Regions from separate parts of the Streptomyces sp. NBC_01341 genome, predicted to be linked through region 3. Evidence: riboswitches for the same ligand, from Rfam matches in the RefSeq annotation. Region 3 holds a riboswitch; each other region holds the start of a gene.

Region 1 (5,286 bases), 4.7 Mb from region 3:
GTGCGAGGTGATCAGCGCGATCGCCTCGGGGTGATTGAGCCGCAGGCCGCGTGCCCTGCGCTTCTCTGCGACATCGGCCGCCACATGGATGAGCAGGCGTTCCTGTTCGTGCGGAGTCAGTTGCACGCTTCCACCCTCTTCGTCTTCCGCCCGGTACCTGCCCGGGCGCAGCGGGACCCTATCCGCCTTCAACACCCTGTTGAACGATGAAAGGGATTCCGGGTTCAGGTATTGCACGTTAGGGCGAAAGTTTTTCCGGCGCGTTAACTGATCTTTTGCGGACCCATGGACATCAGACCCCGCAAGCCGTTCTCCAGGACCTCGGGCTCGACCCCGCCGAACAGTGCTTCCTGCACCATGAATCCCTGGGCGGTGGCGATCATCGTGCGGGCGACGTCGTCGGGGGAGACGTCGGCGTGCATGATGCCGGCCGCACGATAGGCCTCCACCAGCGTCGCCCAGCCCACGCGCATGCCGGCGTAGCCGTCACCGAAGGCTTTGGACAGCCGCTCACTGCGCCGCCAGGAACGCGCGCAGCACTCTGCCCAGGAGCACGTCCGGGGTGGGCGGCGGGGTGACCTGGGCGGCGTCCGCGAAGGCGTGCCGGATGGCGCCGAACGCCTCGTCGGCGATGGCCGCGATGGGATCGTCCTTCCCCGCGAAGTAGCGGTAGACAGCCCCCGCCGACAGCCCGACCACCGCCGGGGGCTGCCACCGTGCTGCTCGTCCCTCTGATCGTCGCGCTCGCGCTCTGGGCCCTCGCGTGGCCCGCCGCCCGTATCGCGCCGCGCGACCTGCCCGTCGGCATAGCAGGTGCGGCGCCGGCCGTCGATCAGCTGCAGGAGCGGTTCGAGCGGGAGGAAGGAGCCTTCGAGATCCACCGGTACGAGGACGAGACCGCGGCCCGCACCGCGATCGAGAACCGGGTCGTATACGGGGCGGTCGTGGTCACCGCCCAGGGCCCGCGGCTGCTCACCGCCTCGGCCGCGAGCCCGGTCGTCTCGCAGTTGCCGACCGGGGCGGTGGCGGCATCCGCACCCGGCGGGGCCGGAGAACGGATTGCCCAGCAGCACCATCAGCAGTGCCCTCAGGCCGATGCCAGGGGTGCCCAGCAGGGCGGCGAACCCCGCCACCGTCGAGCCGATCGCCACCACGGTGAGCCCGACGACGCCCGCCTCCGCCCACCAGTCGCCGGTGATCACGCCGAGCCAGCTGTCGGCCATGGCGGTCGCCACGAGCGGGAGGGTGCTCGCGCCGAGCGCGCTGCCGCGGGGGTCGGTGTCCGGCGCGGCGACGACATCGGTGACCGGCATGCCGGCGTGACCAGCGCCCCCGAACTGCTCCCCGCACCTGTCGGCACCCTCGGCCAGTGGCTGCCACCCGGCGCGGGCGGCTCACTGCTGAGGTCGGCCGCCTTCTTCGACGGTCACGCGGCGGGCGGACCGGCGCTGACTCTCGCCCTCTGGGCCGTTCTCGGTTTGACCGCCGTACTGGTGGGCGGGCGCAGGCACCGCGACGACCCGGCACCGCATACCGAGGCCGCCGACCGCACGCCCGAGCCCGCGCTCACCTGAACAACCTGCACGCCGCGCCACGTCGCGTCCTCCCCGCCCGAGCGGCGGAGGGCGCGGCTTTCCCTTTCGGCCGCGCGGGTGCCCCGGTCACTCGTCCCGCTCGCGGCCGCGGGGCTCCGCGACGATCCCGAATCGGCGCCGTCCGCCCTCGCCCGAAGTCAAGGACCTCGCCGTGACTACGGTCTGCCTCAGGCAAGCAAGTTCCGGTGCTGCCGGCGGCGGGCGGCCCCGGCCTCCGACATGCGCTGCCCGGCACCCGGGTAGCCATTGAGCAACCCGCTCCGGAGGAGCCGGGCGGGGACAGCCTTCGGATCCCGGGATCCAGGCACGCGAGCCGCCATCGAACGGGACACCATTCCCTTCCCGACAGCCGGCCGCCCTGGCATTCGGGCTGGTGGACCACGTCATGGAGAACCGCATGCCGTCCCGGCCGCCGCACCCCGCGAGGTGAACCAGCGATGCTCCCACCCCAGTTCCCGCCGCTGCCCGCACTGACCCGCGCCGAGGCCGAGTTCATCGACTGCTACCTCGAGGCGCTCGACCAACTCGGCCGTATCAATCCCGCTCGCGACGGCGATACCTACGGGGCCCTGAGGGCGGCACAGGCGCTCGCCTCCCGGGCGGTCGCCCTGCGCGACGCGCTCACGCTGATGCACGAGCGGGGTGAGTCCCGGATCCACGCGGAGACGCCGGCCAGGGCGCTGCGACTGCTGGACGGGGAGCGGCGGGCCGGGCGGGTAGGCGTACCGCCCGAGCCGTCCGGCTGAGCACCACGGCGCTCGACTCCCCCGGCTTGCGGCTCCCCTTCGGTGCCCTTCCCGACACGCCCGACGAGCCGATGAGTTTTCCTCGCTCGTTCGGCGTAGAAGATCCCCCGCCCGAGGGACAGCCCAACTTGCGCAAGCAGCGCGGACAAGGAACGGAATCAGTCGTTCCACCGCTGGTACGGGGCTGGTCCGGCCCGGCCGCAGGGTCCCCGGATCCGCCCCGTCCACCCGAACGGATCAGTGGTGACGACTCTCACATATCGCGGATTCAGTGAGGAAATCCGCCAGTGCGTGCGTAAAGATCCCCTGGACGACAAGCCCCCGCCGCCGCGGCGGGGCGGTCCGGGCGGACGCCGAGTCCTGCCGCTGTCCGGATGCCTGGTCGACAGAAGTGGATCGGCAGGAGTGGAGGACCCGAGCACAACGGGCCGCCCGGACATCCGGACGACCCTCGGGGTGAAGCCGCCTTGTGCGGCCGGGCAACTTCGCCAGCCCGAACCCGACAGGTCATCCTTCACAGGCGGCTGACGAAGGGTTGCGCATGACTGCGCAGGTTCATGTCCCGTCTCTGTTCGCCCGGGTCAGTACGGCCTCGGTTCTCACATTCGCTGTAAGCACCACGATGCTGGCTCCCGGCTTCGTCGACGACGCCGAGGCCGCCAGCCATTCGGCGAGGGCTCTCGACATCGCCGCCTCCAAGAAGGGCGCGCCCTACAGATACGGCGCCACGGGTCCGCACCGGTTCGACTGCTCCGGGCTGACGCTCTACTCGTATCGGAAGGCGGGCAAGAAACTACCCCGCACGGCGCAACAGCAGTACAACAAGACCCGCCATATCTCCAGGTCGCAGCGGAAACGCGGCGACCTGGTCTTCTTTCACGCGGGGCGCGGTGTCTACCACGTCGGGATCTACGCCGGAAGCGGCCGGATCTGGCACTCGCCGAAGACCGGGGCACTGGTGCGGCTGGAGAAGATCTGGTCGAACAGCGTCTGGTACGGGAGGGTCCGCTGACACCTGCGTCCGCCCGGTGCCGACCCCCGCGCGCGCCGGCGCCGCTTCCCACCTGGATCAGTGCAGCAGGGGCCCGGCCACCAGCACGAGTCCCAGCGCGGTGAGCGCCGCGCCGCTGCCGCCCTCGATGTCGCGGGTGGTACGCGGCCGGCGCAGCCACCTGCCGAGACGTTCCTCGTGCCGGGCCACGGCCGGGAACCGGACGAGCGCGAGCAGGACGACCACCAGGGCGAGCAACTGCGTCCTCGGCAGGGAAGCCTGCCGCCGGGCACGAACGTGGGCAGCATGCTCAGGAAGAGTGCGGCCGTCTTCGGAGTCAGACGTTGGTCAGGGATCTCACGCCGGGTTCCCCCGGACGGCCTCGGTGGCGCACCGGGTCAGGAGAACACCGCGGCTGCCACCACCCTGCCGACGCCGCTGCGGAGCGGTTCCGGCAGGACCGGCATGCCGTGAGCCGATGTCAGGCCTGCGCCGGAACAGCCCAGGGAAGGGCGATCAACACGGTCTTGCCCCCGTCGGGGGTGGGGATGACGCTGAGTCTCCCCCCGCACTCCTTGGCGAGGGACCGGATGATCACCATGCCCCGGCCGTTGTCCTGGCGGACCGCCGCGGGCAGCTTCTGCGGCCAACGGGGGTGGCTGTCCGTCACGCCCAGACAAAGCTCCTCGTCCCGGTCGAGCCGGAGGTCGACGGTGAACGTGGGTGACAGGCCAAAGGTGTGCTGGACGGCGTTGGTGGTCAGTTCCGAGACGATCAGCCTGACCGCCTCGGCCAGGTCGCTGCCCTCGGCCAGGCCCCACTCGGTGAGTACCCGCGCGACATAGCGGCGGGCCGCGGACACCGAGACCGGGTCGCTCGGCAAGGTGACGGTTGCTTCCTGATGGTCTGCCATGGCGTCGTCGTCCCTTCCCGCCCCGACCGGTCCGCGACCGGTCCGGATTGTGGTTCGCGCCAGACTGCCATCCCCCGAGCCGTCCGTAACCGCGATCCACCAAGATATGCATATATCTGTCGCCCATTCCGGTGAACCATGCCCCGCGAGCACTGACCGGGCGCCACACTGGCCACTTTCCGAGCCGCCCCTGAAGGGGTCGGCTCTCCGTACAACGGAGGGAGGCCACCGTGCGCAACGGCCCGGTCGTACGCCGTCGCAAACTCGGCGAAGAGCTGCGCGGTCTGCGTCACACATCCGGACTCACGAGCCGGGAAGCCGCCGGAATGCTGGGCTGGCACCAGTCGAAGGTGAGCCGGATCGAGACAGGTGCGAGCGGGGTGTCCCCCGATGACGTGACACGGTTACTGGATGCCTACGGGGTCGGCGACGGGCAGTTGCGCGCCCTGCTCCAGACGCTCGCCGGATCGGCCGGCGGCGGCGGAAGCGGCTGGTGGCACGCCTATCGTGGTCTCATTCCGCCGCAGTACCGCGACTTCATCAGTCTCGAGTCACAGGCCGACGCCGCGCGCACGCTCGAGACGTCGGTGGTGCCGGGGCTCCTGCAGACCGCCGACTACGCGCGGGCCGTGACCCGCTCCACTCTGGACGGCCTGCCCCCCTCGGCGCTCGACTCCCTGGTGGAGGTCCGACTCGCCCGGCAGAGCGTCCTGCACACGTCCGGACCACTGCGGCTCAGCGTGGTGCTCGACGAGGCGGTTCTCAGGCGCCAGGTCGGGGGCGCCCGGGTGATGGAGGAACAACTGAGCCACCTACTGTGGGCCGCCGAACTGCCCCATGTGACACTGCAGTTGCTGCCGTTCGAGGCGGGAGGGTATGTCGGCCTCACCGGCCCCTTCGTCATCTTCTCCTTTCCGAGCACTTCTGATCTGGATGTGGTCGTTCTTGACCACTTGACGAGTAGTCTCTATCTGGAGCGGAGAGAAGACCTCGAGGCGTACAGCTCGGCCTTCCGCACGATGCAGGCCCACGCGCTGTCGC
Region 2 (5,286 bases), 150 kb from region 3:
GGCACCACCAGCTTCGAGCGCACCAACTACTTCGAGACGATGCCCACGCACCAGCTGGAGCTGGCCCTGTGGCTCGAGGCCGACCGGATGGGCTCGCTGCTCGCCGCGCTCGACGAGGAGTCCATGGAGAACCAGCGGGACGTGGTGAAGAACGAGCGCCGCCAGCGCTACGACAACGTCCCGTACGGCACGGCGTTCGAGAAGCTCACCGCGCTCGCCTACCCGGAGGGCCACCCGTACCACCACACGCCGATCGGTTCGATGGCCGACCTGGACGCGGCGACGCTCGAGGACGCGCAGGCGTTCTTCCGCACCTACTACGCGCCGAACAACGCCGTGCTGTCCGTCGTCGGGGACATCGACCCCGAGCAGACGCTCGCCTGGATCGAGAAGTACTTCGGATCCATTCCCTCCCACGACGGCAAGCAGCCCCCGCGTGACGGCACGCTGCCGGACACCATCGGCGGCCAGCTGCGGGAGGTGGTCCATGAGGAGGTGCCGGCACGTGCGCTGATGGCGGCCTACCGGCTGCCCCACGACGGCACCCGCGCGTGCGATGCCGCGGACCTCGCGCTGACCGTGCTCGGTGGCGGCGAGTCGTCCCGCCTGCACAACCGCCTGGTCCGCCGCGACCGCACGGCCGTGGCCGCGGGATTCGGGCTGCTCCGGCTCTCCGGCGCACCCTCGCTGGGCTGGCTGGACGTCAAGACGTCCGGCGGCGTCGAGGTCCCGCGGATCGAGGAGGCGGTCGACGAGGAGCTGGCCCGCTTCGCCGAGGAGGGCCCCACCCCGGAGGAAATGGAACGCGCGCAGGCACAGTTGGAGCGCGAGTGGCTCGACCGGCTCGGCACGGTCTCCGGCCGTGCCGACGAACTGTGCAGGTACGCCGTTCTGTTCGGCGATCCGCAGCTCGCGCTGACCGCGGTCGGCCGCGTGCTGGACGTGACCGCCGACGAGGTCAAGGCCGCTGCCCGGGCCCATCTGCGGCCCGACAACCGTGCCGTCCTGGTCTACGAGCCGGTCGAACCGGCGGACGAGACGGACGGCAACGACGCGCACGAGGGGGCCGACAAGTGACCGACGCCGCCGTGACTGGAGTAGCGATGGAGTACCACCCGCAGCCGACCGCCGGCGAGGCCAGGCCCTGGGCCTTCCCCGCGCCCGAGCGGGGCGCACTGCCCAACGGCCTGACCGTGCTGCGCTGTCACCGCCCCGGCCAGCAGGTCGTCGCCGTGGAGATCTTCCTCGACGCGCCGCTGGACGCCGAGCCCGAGGGCCTCGACGGTGTGGCCACGATCATGGCCCGCGCGCTGTCCGAAGGCACGGACAAGCGCTCCGCGGAGGAGTTCGCGGCCGAGCTGGAGCGCTGCGGCGCCACACTGGACGCCCACGCCGACCACCCGGGTCTCCGCGTCTCTCTGGAGGTCCCGGTCTCCCGGCTCGCCAAGGCGCTCGGCCTGGTCGCCGAGGCGCTGAGGGCCCCGGCCTTCGCGGAGAGCGAGATCGAGCGGTTGGTGGGCAACCGGCTCGACGAGATCCCCCACGAGCAGGCCAACCCCGCCCGGCGGGCGGCGAAGCAGCTCTCCAAGGAGCTCTTCCCGGCGACCGCCCGGATGTCGCGTCCGCGCCAGGGGACCGAGGAGACGGTGCGGCGCATCGACGCCGCGGCCGTCCGTGCCTTCTACGACGCCCACGTCCGTCCGTCCACCGCGACCGCCGTCGTCGTCGGCGACCTCACCGGCATCGACCTGGACGAACTGCTCGCCGAAACCGTCGGCGACTGGTCCGGCAATTCGGTCCGGGCACGCCCGGTGCCTCCGATCACCGCGGACGACACCGGACGTGTGGTCATCGTGGACCGTCCCGGGGCGGTGCAGACCCAGCTCCTCATCGGGCGGATCGGTGCCGACCGGCACGACAGCGTGTGGCCCGCCCAGGTCCTCGGCACGTACTGCCTGGGGGGCACCCTGACTTCCAGGCTGGACCGCGTGCTGCGCGAGGAGAAGGGCTACACCTACGGCGTCCGGGCCTTCGGCCAGGTACTGCGCTCGACAGGTCCCGGTTCGTCCTCCGGACCCACGGGCGCGGCGATGCTGGCCATCAGCGGCTCGGTGGACACGGAGTCGACGGGGCCGGCGCTCGACGACCTGTGGAAGGTCCTGCGCACCCTCGCGGCCGAGGGGCTCACCGACGCCGAGCGTGAGACCGCCGTGCAGAACCTCGTGGGCGTGGCCCCGCTGAAATACGAGACGGCGGCCTCCGTCGCGGGGACCCTCGCCGACCAGGTGGAGCAGCACCTCCCGGACGACTACCAGGCCACGCTGTACGCGCGCCTGGCCGATACGGGCACGGTCGAGGCGACCGCCGCGGTGGTCAACGCCTTCCCCGTCGACCGTCTGGTCACCGTGCTGGTCGGCGACGCCGCGCAGATCGCCGACCCCGTCAGGGCGCTGGGCATCGGCGAGGTGTCGGTCGTCAGCGGCTGACGGTCCGCCACATTCAGGACTCCGGCGGACACTCCGCCGGGGTCCTGTCTTTTGTCTGATTTATCAAGAGAAGTGCGTGTTCATCCTGTGGGATGTCCGACAAAAGACCCTTTCCGTTTGGTGAGGGGGAGGGGCCCGTCCTAGCGTCGGCTCGGCTGTCCGTCGGACCCGAGCCGCGACCGCGGCGCCGGACAGTCATCGCCGAGTCCCCGTCAGGCGCGAGCCTGGGGAGCCGGGGACCCACGAAGTCCCTGGGGTGAATCGGATCCCTGCGTCTCGCGCGAGACGAGAGGGGCCCGTAGGAGACCTTCCTGCTCCGAACCCGTCAGCTAACCCGGTAGGCGAGAAGGAAGGAAAGGACCAGCCACTTCATGGCGTTCATCCGTGCCACCGGGAAGCACCGTGCCCCGAGCCGCCTGACGCGCAGGAGCGCCCGGGTCGCCGGCATCGCGGCCCTGGCCACCACCGGTGTCATCGGCGCCACAGCATCCCCGGCGCTCGCCGCGGACTCCGAGGTCACCGCGAGCGGCACCGGTCTGGCGCAGACCGTCGCCCTCGACATGAGCCTTGCCGCGCAGATCGAGGCCCAGGCGCAGGCCCAGCAGCACCAGGCGGAGGTCGCGAAGGCGAAGGCCGAGGCCAAGCGCAAGGCGGAGGCCCGCGCCAAGGAGGCCCGTGAGGAGAAGGCGCGTGCCGCACGCGCCGCCGAGCGCGCCCGTCTCAACGCCTTCCACCTCCCGGTCGCCGGTTCGCACGTCACCACCGGCTACAAGTCCGGCGGCGCGCTCTGGTCCTCCGGCACCCACTCCGGCGTGGACTTCCAGGCCGCGTCCGGCACTTCCGTCGTCGCCGTCGGTGCCGGCACGGTCGTCGAGGCCGGCTGGGGCGGCGCGTACGGCAACAACATCGTGCTCAGGATGAAGGACGGCACGTACACCCAGTACGGCCACCTCTCCTCGATCGGCGTCTCGGTCGGCCAGAGCGTCGGCTCGGGGCAGCGGATCGGCCTCTCCGGGTCGACCGGCAACTCCACCGGACCGCACCTGCACTTCGAGGCCCGCACCACCCCCGAGTACGGCTCCGACATGGACCCCGTCGCCTACCTCCGCGCCCACGGCGTCCAGGTCTGACCCCGGGTCCGCCCCGTTCGCCCGCACGCACCGCTCCGACGAAGGCCCCGGCATCGCGCCGGGGCCTTCGCCGTGCCCCGCGGCACGGCGCATCCGAGCCGCGCGGAACTGCCTTCCGGCCAAAAGATATCCATGGATTCCACCCCGCCGTCGGAAATTCCGACCGGTTGCAATAGAGTCACAGAACAGGCGTCGATCGGCCGCGTTTCGCGGGGATTAAGGCGGAGGTTCGGACATGCGCATTCCCGCGCATTCGGTATGCACGGCAATCCGTGACGACATCGTCTCCGGTGTCTTCGAGCGCGGCAGCCGCCTCACCGAGGAGGTGCTCGCGCGCCGCTACGGCGTCTCCCGTGTCCCTGTGCGCGAGGCACTGCGCACCCTGGAGTCCGAGGGGTTCGTCGTCACCCGTCGGCACGCCGGTGCCTGTGTCGCCGAACCCACGGAGCAGGAGGCGGCCGACCTGCTGGAGATCCGGATGCTGCTGGAGCCGCTGGGCGCCGCGCGTGCGGCCCGGCGACGTACCGACGCGCACCTGAAGGTGCTCCGGGGCCTGGTCAGGCTGGGGCAGGAGAGGGTGCGGCGGGGCGAGGGGGAGGACCTGCGCTCGCTCGGTGGCTGGTTCCACGAGACGCTCGCCCAGGCGTCGGGCAGCCCCGCCCTGATCGCGCTGCTCACGCAGCTGAGGCACAAGATCGCCTGGATGTACGCCGTCGAGCAGCCGGCCAGGCCCGCGGAATCCTGGGCCGAGCACGGTGCCCTCGTGGACGCCGTGGCGCGCGGGGACGCGGAACGGGCCAGGGCGCTCGCCGTCCAGCACGCCGAGCGGGTCACGGCGGCCCACCGGCTGCGCCGCACGGACCGGCCCGACCGGGCGGCGGGCGGAGCCCGGGTGAGGACTTCGCAACACCACGTAAACATCGCGGGAGTCCGTCATTAACAATTGCACCGTATACAAAGAGGGCAATTGTCGAAGGGCTTTCTTCCTGCTGCCTTGATCCGCTTTTCCGGGGCTGGTTCCCGGCAGTTCGGGAAACAGAAAAGCCGCAGAGCCCGGTGGGGGCGCCGCGGCTTTTCCGCAGAGAGAATTCCGGCCGGGATCAGACGGTCTCCGGGAGCTCCTCGAGCCCTTCGGCAACCAGCTTCGCCAGGCGGTCCAGGGCGGCCTCGGCGTTGTCCGCCTCGGAGGCGAGCACGATCTCCTCGCCGCCCTGCGCGCCCAGGCCGAGCACCGCGAGCATGGAGGCGGCGTTGACGGGGTTGCCGTCCGCCTTGGCGATGGTCACGGGGACGCCGGAGGCCGTGGCGGCACGGACGAAGATGGAAGCGGGGCGGGCGTGCAGGCCCTCGGCCCAACCGACGTTGACGCGGCGCTCAGCCATGGTTCTGCCCTTCAGGTGTCAATGAGTTGTCTAGACCAGTCTCTCATGTGGTGCGCCCTGCTGTGCCCGGCCCCGGAGCGGGCCGGGCGGCCGCCCGCAGGCTCACTCAGCGTGCCCCCGCCGGGAACCCGCCGCGACCGCTGCGGCGGTCGTAGGCTTTGCCCATGGAGCCCATCCCGGAGCAGAGGCCGCATCACGCGTACCCCGACCACTGGGAGGCGGACGTGGTGCTCCGCGACGGTGGCACCGCCTGCATCCGGCCCATCACCACGGACGATGCCGAGCGGC
Region 3 (5,286 bases):
GGAGCCCGGTGCGCGGCCGCGGACGAGCGGCCGGTCAGCCCTCTTCGAAGTGGGCGTCCAGCGCGGCGTCCAGTTCGGCCGTCCACTCCTTGAGGCGGCCCCGGGCGTCGGCCTCGACCTCGGCGTTGAACCACCGGCGGCTCGACAGGTGGACCGTGACGGTGAACCGGCGCCCGAAGCGGCCGGTCGTGACCTCGACCGCACCGATCTCGGACCAGTCGAACTCCGCTTCCTGGTCGTCCAGCCGGAAGCGGACACCCTCGGCGTCCACCCTGATGGATCCACGCCGGTCGCTGACCTCGAAGACAGGGCCGTCGCCGGTCGCGCCCGGCTCGTCCGTGCCCGCCGCGCCGGTGACGGCGGCAGTCCCCTCGTCGTCGTCGGTGACCGCCGTGCCGCTCAGCACCGCGTCGTCGGGACCGGCCGCCCGGTCGCCGGCCGGCTGCTCGACCACGGCGTCCTGGATGTCGGCCGTGTCCTGGACGTCCGTGTCGTCGTGCCCGCCGGCATCCTCCGGTGCCGCGTCGGCCGCCTCCGCATCCGCCTCCGTCCGCGCGGGGGCAGGGGCCGTCAGGCCTGGGATGTACGCCGGGTCTGTCCCCGCGGCGAACTCGGGCTTGGTGTTGGAATCTATGCGCTGCTCCACGGCGGGCAGTATGGACGACGAACCTGTACGAGACCAGTCGACCGCGGCCCGGCAGGCCTGACGCCGCAGCCGGACCACCCGGTGGGGCGGTCCGGCACCTTCGCGCGCCGCCCCCACCCGGCGCCGTACACGAAGGAAGGGTGGTACGGGTTCCGCCGAACCCGTACCACCCTGTGTTCCTGCCCCTGCCTCACACGCCGCGTGCGGGAGGGTTACGCGTCGCCGGAGGCTCAGTAGGCCCCGAAGACGTTGTCGATCGAGCCGTACCGGTCGGCGGCGTAGTTGCACGCGGCCGTGATGTTGGCGACCGGGTCGTAGCTGTCCAGCGACGTGCCGGGCACGTGGTAGGCCTGGAAGGTCGGGTCGATGACCTGCAGCAGACCCTTGGACGGGATGCCCGCAGCGGCGTTCGAGTCCCAGTTGTTGATGGCCATCGGGTTGCCGGACGACTCGCGCATGATGTTGCGGTGGATGCCCTCGTAGCTGCCGGGGATGCCGTGCTCGGCCATGACGGCCAGCGACTCCCTGATCCAGCCGTCGAGGTCGTTCGTGTACGCGGTCCGCTCGGCGGCGGGAACCGCCTGCGCGGCGGGTGCGCCCTGTGCGGCGAGTCCGGTGCTCGCGCGCTCCGAACGGTCCGCGCGGCCGGAAGCCCTGGATTCGGTCTTGGCGGCCTTGTCGGCCTTCGCCGGCTTGTCCGCGGACTTCTTCCCGTGCTTGCCGCCGATGGTCAGCTCGAGGCCGGGGTGAATGAGGTCGGGGTTCGCTCCGACAGCCTTCTTGTTGCCCTCGTAGAGAGCCTTCCAGCCGCCGTGGACAGAATGCTCGCGAGCGATCTTGGCGAGAGTGTCGCCGATGACGACGGAATAGCTCCTGGGCGTGGCGTGCTTTGCGGCAATTCCCTGTGCGGACAGGGCAGTCGACGTCACCGTCTTTTCAGCGGCGGCCGGCTGGGCCGGGGCCGCGAAGGCACCGGTCGCGCCGATCACGGGAAGCGCGAGAGCGACTCCACCCGTGGTCACGGCGATGACGCCGCGCTTCAGCGAACTGGTCCTGGAACGACGGGGCTTGGAAAAAACGGGCATGCTGAATTCCTCTCCGTCGCCTACGAAGTGAGCTGTCGGGTTCGAGCTGGAGATGCCCGGCCGCATGACATGCGACTTCACCCCGAGCCGTCCCGGACACCGGGTCGGCGCTTACTTGGGTCCCCCGCTCCTGCCGTACGAGAAGTGGTCGGGTAACCGGACGGCGGCAGGATTCGGCGTTCCATCCGGAATGAGGGTGACCGTAGGCGAGAAATAGCGAAAGGAACAAGCCCGGAGTAATGATCAAAATTCAAGCGCAAGATCGAATTTCGGTAATTCCTGTAATCCATCGCACACAGCCCCTCCCATCCCTCTTGGCACACAAGGGAACCGGCGGGCCCGTTTCGGCGTCCGGGGGGTTGAGGGTGACGCTGGTCACTGGGTCCGATAAGGGCGATTTGCACCCTCACGAAGGTCCCCAGGTCACACGAAATGGCCTTTTATGGATTACAGGATAAATCCTGCATAACTGAGTAAATCGGTCATAAGGCTCACTGCGGCCTCATTCAGGCATAGGGAGCGCGGTCCCGTGGAACCGATCCCGCATGACCTACACCCCTCAGTTCCCGAACCCGCGGATCACCGTGCTGCCCGTTCAGCCCGGCGACCCGCCGTTCCGCATCGTGGAGATCGACGGAGAGGTGATCGGAACAGCGACCGCTGTGACCGACGTGCTCATCGCCGCGGCCGCGGCCGGAATCCCCGTACACGACCTGGACGACCCGGCCGCCGTCCGGTGGGTGGGTGGCGGAAAGCTCAGCTGGCGGTTGCACTGAGCGAATCGGGGGACGGCACCACCGCGAGGCACGGCGCGATCGCCCGCTCCTGCCGCTCCGGACGCCGGCACGGGACCGCCCGGCGAACCGCACGCTCCCGACGGGCGCGCCCGCCTCCCCCTCCGACGACAGCCACGCCTCCGGTAGGGGGCCTGGCCGTCACTCCTGGCGGAGGCCGGCCCCCGGGGCTGTGGCCCGCAGCAGACCGAGCGTGGTGTCGAGCGCGGCCTCCAGGTGCGTGACCCGGCCGGTGGACATCAGGATGGCCACGCCTCCCTGTACGGCGGCGAGCAGGGCTGCCGCCGTACGATCGGCGTCCAGTCCCGCGTCCATCTCACCGCAGTCCTGCATACGCCGGACACCGCGGCGAAGAGCGGCCTGCCACTGGTCGATCAGCCGACCGGTGAGCACCTGGGCGGCGGGGGTGGTGCGGCCCAGTTCGGTCATCAGCACGCCCAGCGGACAGGTGACGCCCTGCTGCTCGTAACGGCGGAGGACGGCGTCCCGCCAGTCCTGCCACGCCTCCCAGCTGCCCAGGTCACTGAGGTGCGGTTCCTGGTCCTCCAGGACCAGCTCGGCCTCACGCGCGGCGACCGCGAGCAGCAGCTCCTCCTTGCCACCGGGGAAGTAGTGGAAGATCTGACTCTTGCTGGTCGAGGTGCGCGCGCGGATGTCGTCCAGCGTGCTCGCCGCGGCGCCCCCGGCCCGGATCTGCGCCGCGGCGCCCTCGACGATACGACTGCGGGTGGCTGCCCCCTTGGGGGTGAGCCGCTGCTCGGTGGGCTTCATGGGCGGCATCCCGGCACCTCCATTACTGGACTCACAGGTCCATTCTATGGGGCGGGTGCGGTTCCCGGACAGCGGAACCAACATCCCGTACGCCGGCCGCGTCCCGGGCCTCCCGGCCGATGTCACGGTGGTGGCGGACGTCAGGCCATGAGACCGGCGGCCACGGTCGCGCCCAGCTCCCAGCAGGCTTCCTCGTCGGCCTTGCCAGGCTCTCCCGTGAGGGTCACGCCCTCCGCCGCACGCCGCCAGCCGAGGCCGGTGGTGATCGCCTCGATGCCCCGGACGGCGCCGGTGACGTCGTTGCCCCCGTGTACCCAGAAGCCGAAGGGGCGGCCCTTCGTGGCGTCGAGGCACGGGTAGTAGACCTGGTCGAAGAAGTGCTTGAGGGCTCCGGACATGTAGCCGAGGTTCGCGGGTGTTCCGAGCAGATAGCCGTCGGCGGCGAGCACGTCGGACGCCGTGGCGGAGAGCGCCGCCCGGCGCACGACCCGTACACCCTCGATGTCGTCCGCGGTCGCCCCCGCGACGACGGCTTCGAACAGCGCCTGGCAGTTGGGCGACGGGGTGTGATGCACGATCAGCAGAGTGGCCACACCCCCGAACCCTGCCGCTCTCGGCAGACCTACGCAAACCGAGGTCCCCGGCCCCCGCCGGGGACCTCGGTCTCCCGGCCGTCAGGCCGCGGCGCGGAAGCCGCGCAGGCGGATCGTGCCCGGCGTCCGCCGGGCGAGCCGTATCGCGTCGGCGGCGGCCCACAGGTCCCCCCGCACGAGAGTCAGGTCCCGGCCTCGATGGCCGCGTCGGTACCCGTGCCCATGGCCAGACCCGGATCGGCCCGGGCGCGAGCCGAGGCGTCGTTGACACCGTCGCCGACCATGGCGACGCTCCGCCCCTGCTCCTGCAGCTTCCGGACGACGTCGGCCTGTTCCTGCGGCATGACGTCGGCGACGACCTCGTCGATGCCGACTTCGGCTGCGACCCAGCCCGCGACCGCCTTGTTGTCGCCGGTCATCAGGATCGGGGGGGCCAGGCCCCGTGCCCGCAGCCGCCGGACGGCCTCCGCACCGGTCTCCTTGACCGCGTCGGGGGACTTGGCGAGAGCGGCCACCGGCACTGACGGGCGCCCCCGCTAGCGCACGAGGCACGGGCGTTTGGCGTCGAACGTCCAGCCCGGCACGAGGTAGCGCATGGCCCGGGCGTCGTCCCGGGCGCCCAGCGCCTCCTTGCGGTAGAGCTCGTGGGCCGCGAGCAGGCGGTCCATGTCGAGCTCGACGCCCAGGCCGGGGGCGTCCGGCACCGCGATCTCACCGTCGGCGATGCGGGGCGGCGTGACGGTGAGACGTTCCAGGCCCTCCTGCCAGATCCAGTGCGTGTCCAGTGCGTTGTACTCCCCCGGGGCCGCCGCACCGCAGTGCGTGATCATGGCGAGCGAGATGTCGAAGTGGTTGTTGGAGTGGCAACCCCAGGTCAGTCCCATCGCATTGCACAGCTGGGCCACGCGTACCGAACCCCGCATGGTCCAGAAGTGCGGGTCGGCCAGCGGGATGGACACCGACTGCAGCGCGAGGGCGTGGGTCAGCTGGCGCCAGTCGGTGGCGATCATGTTGGTCGCCGTCGGAAGGCCCGTGGCGCGGCGGAACTCGGCGAGGACCTCGCGCCCCGAGTAGCCGTTTTCGGCCCCGCAGGGGTCTTCGGCGTACGCGAGGGTGCCGCCGAGCGGGGAGCACAGCTCGACCGCTTCCCGCAGTGACCACGCACCGTTCGGGTCCAGGGTGATCCGCGCCGCGGGGAAGCGTTCCTTGAGCGCCCGGACGGCCTCGATCTCCTCGGGTCCCGGCAGGACTCCGCCCTTGAGCTTGAAGTCCTGGAAGCCGTAGAGGTCGTGGGCCGCCTCGGCCTGGCGGACGATCGCCTCCGGGGTGAGCGCCTCCTCGTGCCGGACGCGGTACCACTCGGTGTCGGATCCGGGCTCCCTGACGTACTCCAGGTC
Region 4 (5,286 bases), 1.8 Mb from region 3:
CGAGGAAGGGGAGGATCTCATGGCCGAGGAAGTGTTCGACGGCTTCGACCACACGGCGTACGAGCAGGAGGTCGGCGAGCGGTGGGGCCGTGCGGCGTACGAGCGGGGTGACCGGTGGTGGCGCGGGCTGAGCCCCGCAGAGCGTGCCGCGTTCCAGGACGCGCACGACGTCATCGCCCGTGACTACGGCGCGGCGAGGGCCGCCGGTCTGGAAGCGGGAAGCGACGAGGTGCAGGACATCGCACGTCGGCACTGCGCGTGGCTGTCGGTGACCACGGAAGTCACCCGTTCGTACGTCACCGGGCTCGGCGAGATGTACGCCGCCGATCCACGCTTCGCGAAGAACTACGATCGCCACGGGGACGGAACCGCCGTCTTCGTACGGGATGCACTGACGATCTACGCTGGGCACCGGCTCTCCGGTTGACCCCGGAGGAACGTGGCGGCGGTGCGCTCCTTCCTTCGGCCGATGAGCGGGCGCGTCACGGCGCGGCTCCGCCCGGCCGGGTCGGGGCGCGGTACCGTCCGCAGCCGTGGGCGGACCGGGCAGGGGTGTACAGGTGGGGAAGCGGGACGAACGGCAGGGGCGCGCCCAGGGGAACGCGCGCGCACGCAGGCTCGTGCGTCTGCTGCCCACCCTGATGATCTGTGCCGGAGTGGTCTGCGACGTCACGACCCCGCCCGAGGTCTCCGCGGTGCCGCTCTTCGCCGCGGCGCCGCTGATCGCCGCCCCCTTCTTCTCGCTGGCCTCCACGATCCGAACCGGTGTGGCCGCGATCCTCGTCGTCCTCGCCATCCGTGCCTCCGACGGCGTGCTCGCCGAAGTCGCCCCCCTCACGGACCTGCTCACCCTCGTCACCGTCGCCGCGCTCTCGCTCGTCATCAACCGGGTCGTACAGCGCGGCAACGAGCAGCTGGCCTCGGCGCGGGTCATCGCGGAGACCGCGATGCGCGCGGTGCTCCCCGTGCCGGAGGACCGGATCGGCGGTATGCAGGTCGCGGCGCGCTACGAGGCCGCGCAGGCCGACGAGTTCGTCGGCGGCGACCTGTTCGCGGTCGCGGACACGCCGTACGGGGTGCGGCTGGTGGTCGGGGACGTACGGGGCAAGGGCCTGGACGCGGTGGCGGCGGTGGCCGTCGTGATCGGCGCCTTCCGTGAGGCGGCCGAGCAGGAGCGCTCGCTGGAGGGCGTGGTCCAGCGGCTGGAGCGGGCGCTGGCACGGGAGAGCACGCGGCGCGGCGGACTGGACTCGATGGAGGGGTTCGTGACGGCCGTGCTCGCCGAGATCCCGGCGGGCGCCGACACGCTGCGGGTCGTCAACCGGGGCCACCCCGAGCCGCTCGTGCTCCACGCGGACGGCGCGCTCGACGTCCTGCGGCCGACCGAGCCGGCCCTGCCGCTCGGCATGGGCCTCGACGTGTGGCCGGACCGTGCGGACGAGTGGCCGCTGCCGGCGGGGGCCACCTTCCTGGCGTTCACCGACGGGCTCTCGGAGGCGCGGGACGCCGACGGGGTCTTCTACGACCCGGCGGCCCGGTTGCGCGGCAGGCTCTTCCCGGGACCGGAGGAACTGCTCTCGGCCCTCACCGATGACGTCCGGCTGCACACGGGGGGCCGGTCGACGGACGACCTCGCACTGCTCGCGGTCGGGCGGCCGTCCAGGGGGCAGCAGGAGCGGCGGAAGACGGTGAAGATCGTGGGGCGGTACCGTGAATGACCGAAGACGACCGTCCGTAATCAGAAGACGTCGCTGTGCATAACATTTGACGAAACGTCAGAAACCGTGGTGTGCGTGAGGGGTGTGCAACTCGCCCGTTTGGGGGCGATTGACCCCTGAAAGTCCAGGCCAGAGTCATGAACGATCTGTGGGAACAGCTTGGAATCGGACCCGCATGTCTATTAACGTTCGATAACGCAGCGCGGTTGTCCCAGTCGTCGCCAGAGGCGGCACCGTGCGCAGTGCCGAATCCCGCAAGGGAACCGGGGAACCACCTACATGGGGTGAATCGGACGCCTGACTCCCGCGAGGGACGAAGGGGTCCGTAGGAGACCTTCCTGCTCCGAACCCGTCAGCTAACCCGGTAGGCGAGAAGGAAGGAAAGGAGTGCGCCCACGTGGCGTCAAATCAGCCTGCCCCCGAGGCTCCGGCACCCTTCAGGCCCGTCAGTCCCGGTGATCAGGGCAGGACGTGGGAGGAATGGAACCCCACCGAGGAGTCCATCCGTCCCGTGCGCGGCAGGCACCGCGTGGCCAAACAGCGTGGTCTCGCCCGTAGCTCCACCGTCCTCGGCGTCGGTGTCATCGCGGCCGTCGGCGCGGGAGGCATGGCCACCGCGCAGAGCAAACCGCCGGTCTCCATCTCCCTTCCCGATTCCATCGCGGACAATCTTCCCGACGCCAAGTCCCTTCCCGGCGTGGGTGCTTACCTCTCCGACGACGCGGATCAGGGCACGGTCACCGCTTCCTCCCCGCTGACCACGGCCGGCATCACCGCTGCCGAGGCCGAGCAGGGCACCACGGACGCCGGCGAGGCGCTGCGCGCCCGCATCCTCCAGCAGGCCGAGCAGCAGCAGGCCGGGGCCGAGGCCGAAGCCAAAGCCACGCAGGAGAAGGCGGCGGCCGAGGAGGCCGCGGCCCAGGCGGCCAAGCAGCAGAGCGAGGCCGAGGCGAAGGCCGCCGCGAAGAAGAAGGCGGACGAAGAGGCGGCGAAGAAGAAGGCCGAGGCCGAGCGTCTCGCCAAGCTCGCCCTGAGCTACGCCGTCCCGACCTCCTCGTACACCATCACCTCGACCTTCGGTCAGGCCGGTTCGATGTGGTCCTCCGGCTACCACACCGGTCTCGACTTCGCCGCTCCCACCGGTACGCCGGTCAAGGCCGTGCACAGCGGCACGGTGAAGTCGGCGGGCTGGTCAGGTTCCTACGGCTACCGCACGGTCCTTCAGCTCGACGACGGCACCGAGGTCTGGTACTGCCACCAGTCCTCGATGGACGTCACCGCCGGCCAGAAGGTCACCACCGGCGACACCATCGGCCGGGTCGGAGCGACCGGCAACGTGACCGGGCCGCACCTGCACCTGGAGATCCACACCGCGGACGGCTCGGGCGTCGATCCGATGAGCTGGCTGCGCGGCAAGGGCCTCTCGATCTGAGTGCCCGCGCCGGCACACGGCGCACTTCGAGACCCCGGCGGCCCTGGCGCACAACCCCCCGACGCCAGGGCCGCCGGCCCCGCACTCCGAGAGCGGGCGGCCGCCGGGATCGGAATATGTGGCTCCGCCCATGTGTTGAGCCCGGCTATGACATCACTGCGCCCGCTCGGAAACTCAGGCCTGAAGGTCTTCCCTCTCGCTCTCGGCGGCAACGTCTTCGGCTGGACCGCCGACCGGGACACCACCTTCGCCGTCCTCGACGCGTACACGGAGGCGGGCGGCAACTTCATCGACACCGCTGACGCCTACTCGGCCTGGGTCCCGGGCAACGAAGGCGGTGAGTCGGAGACGCTCATCGGTGCGTGGCTGTCCGGCCGTTCCCGCAGGGACGATGTCGTCGTCGCGACCAAGGGCGGAGCCCACCCGGAGTACAAGGGGCTGTCGGCGACCACGATCAAGGGGGCGGCCGAGGCGTCGCTCCGCCGGCTCGGTACCGACCACATCGACCTCTACTACACGCACTTCGACGACGAGACGGTCCCCGTCGAGGAGATCATCGGCGCCCTGGACGAGCTGGTGAAGGCCGGCAAGGTCCGGGAGATCGCGGCGTCCAACATCAGCCCGGAGCGGCTCAAGGCCTCGTTGGAGTTCTCGGAGCGCGAGGGCCTCGCCCGCTACGTCGCTCTGCAGCCGCACTACAACCTCGTCTCGCGCGACACCTACGAAGGCGCGCTCCAGGACACCGCGGCGGCCGAGGGACTCGCCGCCGTCCCGTACTTCGCGCTCGCCTCGGGCTTCCTCACCGGCAAGTACCGGCCGGGGACGGCCGTCCGGAGCGCGCGGGCCGAAGGCGCGGGGAAGCACCTGGAGACCGAGCGCGGCCGCAAGGTGCTCGGGGCGCTCGACAAGGTGGCCCAGGAGCACGACGCCGAGATCGCCACGGTGGCGCTGGCCTGGCTGGCGTCCCGGCCGACCGTGGCCGCACCGATCGCCTCGGCCCGCACGGTCGGCCAGCTGCCCGCACTCGTGGCGGTGGCCGGGCTCGAACTGACCGAGGGCCAGCTGGCAGAGCTCACCGAGGCCTCGGCCTGAGGATCCGGCACCAACCGTCCGGGCCGCGCCGGTCCGGACGGGCCCCTCACCCCGGCGGAGTCCCGGTGGGCGGAGCGGCACGGGGGCCGTGCTCCAGATAGGGGTTGTAGCCGCCGTAGTGGCGGTGCGGCGCCGGGATCTGCCGGGGAGCCGGGGCGCCGTGGGGGAGCCGGCGGGGGAACGGTGCCTGCGGGGGCGACACGTGGGCGCGCGTCCGGCCCGTCATGTGCGCCGCGTACCCCAGAGCGGGTCCCGCGATCTCCCGACGCTGCCACAGATGGTGCAGCAACTCCTGCTCGCGGACGGCGAAGTCGGCGCCCGCGCCGTCGTGGCGTGCCCGTCGGCGGAGCATGGCCAGGGACGTCGCGAACGACTCGTACTCGGCGACCGCGCGGGCGGCAGCCCTGCCCCGGGCGCGGTCCTGGGCCCCGTGCCAGTGCCGTGCCCTGTCCCGGGCCATTCCCCGGGCCCGCATCGAGGCCAGTGCGGCCGGCTCGGCGGGGCCGAGCCAGCCGGCCGCCGCGTAGACCGGCAGTTCCGTGGAGAGTGTCCGCAGTTCCCGCTGGCGGGACCAGACGGCCAGCCAGGTCACCAGGCCGAAGCACGGCACCATGAACGCGCCGTAGACCGCGTAGAAGCCGTACGGGCCGAAGGACGACGAGCCGTTCCAGAGGGCGTGCATACCCATGGCCAGGGCCAGTCCGAGCAGCGGCAGCAGCACCCGGCGCACCCGGTGGCGCGCGCCGCCCAGCGCCGCGATCCCGAAGCCGATGCCGGAGAGCACCGTGAACAGGGGGTGCGCGAACGGCGACATCACCACACGTACGAAGAACGTCCCGGCCGTCAGCGAGGCGAGCCCCGTGGTCCCCAGCTCCTGGTCCTCACCGAAGGCCTGGCCCAGGTAGAGGATGTTCTCGGTGAAGGCGAAGCCGGTCGCGGTGAAACCGGCGACCACGATTCCGTCGACGACACCGCCGAACTGCCGTCTGCGGAAGAGGAAGATCAGCAGGACGGCCGCCGCCTTCGCGGTCTCCTCGACGACCG

Evidence for each region. A riboswitch is a leader RNA that binds a small molecule or an ion and turns the genes downstream of it on or off. The one in region 3 is predicted to bind cyclic di-AMP.
Region 1: another riboswitch for cyclic di-AMP. It lies ahead of OG206_RS28175 (C40 family peptidase); the one in region 3 lies ahead of OG206_RS07455 (LysM peptidoglycan-binding domain-containing protein).
Region 2: another riboswitch for cyclic di-AMP. It lies ahead of OG206_RS08005 (M23 family metallopeptidase); the one in region 3 lies ahead of OG206_RS07455 (LysM peptidoglycan-binding domain-containing protein).
Region 4: another riboswitch for cyclic di-AMP. It lies ahead of OG206_RS15455 (M23 family metallopeptidase); the one in region 3 lies ahead of OG206_RS07455 (LysM peptidoglycan-binding domain-containing protein).

What each region holds. Positions count from the first base shown of each region.
Region 1 covers NZ_CP108364.1:6,385,566-6,390,851, reverse strand. Annotated here, with positions in the region: gene OG206_RS28195 (urease subunit gamma) at 1-126, opposite strand, end outside; partial or broken gene OG206_RS28190 (TetR/AcrR family transcriptional regulator) at 264-696, opposite strand; gene OG206_RS28185 (ABC transporter permease) at 717-1,574, shown strand; gene OG206_RS28180 (hypothetical protein) at 2,033-2,341, shown strand; cyclic di-AMP (ydaO/yuaA leader) riboswitch at 2,707-2,879, shown strand; gene OG206_RS28175 (C40 family peptidase) at 2,883-3,353, shown strand; partial or broken gene OG206_RS28170 (LysE family translocator) at 3,411-3,673, opposite strand; gene OG206_RS28165 (hypothetical protein) at 3,639-3,806, shown strand; gene OG206_RS28160 (ATP-binding protein) at 3,814-4,245, opposite strand; gene OG206_RS28155 (helix-turn-helix domain-containing protein) at 4,476-5,286, shown strand, end outside.
Region 2 covers NZ_CP108364.1:1,882,599-1,887,884, reverse strand. Annotated here, with positions in the region: gene OG206_RS08015 (M16 family metallopeptidase) at 1-1,077, shown strand, start outside; gene OG206_RS08010 (M16 family metallopeptidase) at 1,104-2,486, shown strand; cyclic di-AMP (ydaO/yuaA leader) riboswitch at 2,676-2,844, shown strand; gene OG206_RS08005 (M23 family metallopeptidase) at 2,858-3,616, shown strand; gene OG206_RS08000 (GntR family transcriptional regulator) at 3,852-4,556, shown strand; gene OG206_RS07995 (HPr family phosphocarrier protein) at 4,717-4,998, opposite strand; partial or broken gene OG206_RS07990 (bifunctional acetate--CoA ligase family protein/GNAT family N-acetyltransferase) at 5,163-5,286, shown strand, end outside.
Region 3 covers NZ_CP108364.1:1,727,696-1,732,981, forward strand. Annotated here, with positions in the region: gene OG206_RS07450 (hypothetical protein) at 35-646, opposite strand; gene OG206_RS07455 (LysM peptidoglycan-binding domain-containing protein) at 877-1,731, opposite strand; cyclic di-AMP (ydaO/yuaA leader) riboswitch at 1,734-1,920, opposite strand; gene OG206_RS07460 (hypothetical protein) at 2,277-2,507, shown strand; gene OG206_RS07465 (TetR/AcrR family transcriptional regulator) at 2,667-3,305, opposite strand; gene OG206_RS07470 (flavodoxin family protein) at 3,437-3,889, opposite strand; partial or broken gene OG206_RS07475 (HAD-IC family P-type ATPase) at 3,974-4,422, opposite strand; gene OG206_RS07480 (enolase C-terminal domain-like protein) at 4,426-5,286, opposite strand, start outside.
Region 4 covers NZ_CP108364.1:3,524,765-3,530,050, reverse strand. Annotated here, with positions in the region: gene OG206_RS15465 (MerR family transcriptional regulator) at 1-427, shown strand, start outside; gene OG206_RS15460 (PP2C family protein-serine/threonine phosphatase) at 561-1,718, shown strand; cyclic di-AMP (ydaO/yuaA leader) riboswitch at 1,952-2,104, shown strand; gene OG206_RS15455 (M23 family metallopeptidase) at 2,116-3,150, shown strand; gene OG206_RS15450 (aldo/keto reductase) at 3,298-4,242, shown strand; gene OG206_RS15445 (PrsW family intramembrane metalloprotease) at 4,289-5,286, opposite strand, start outside.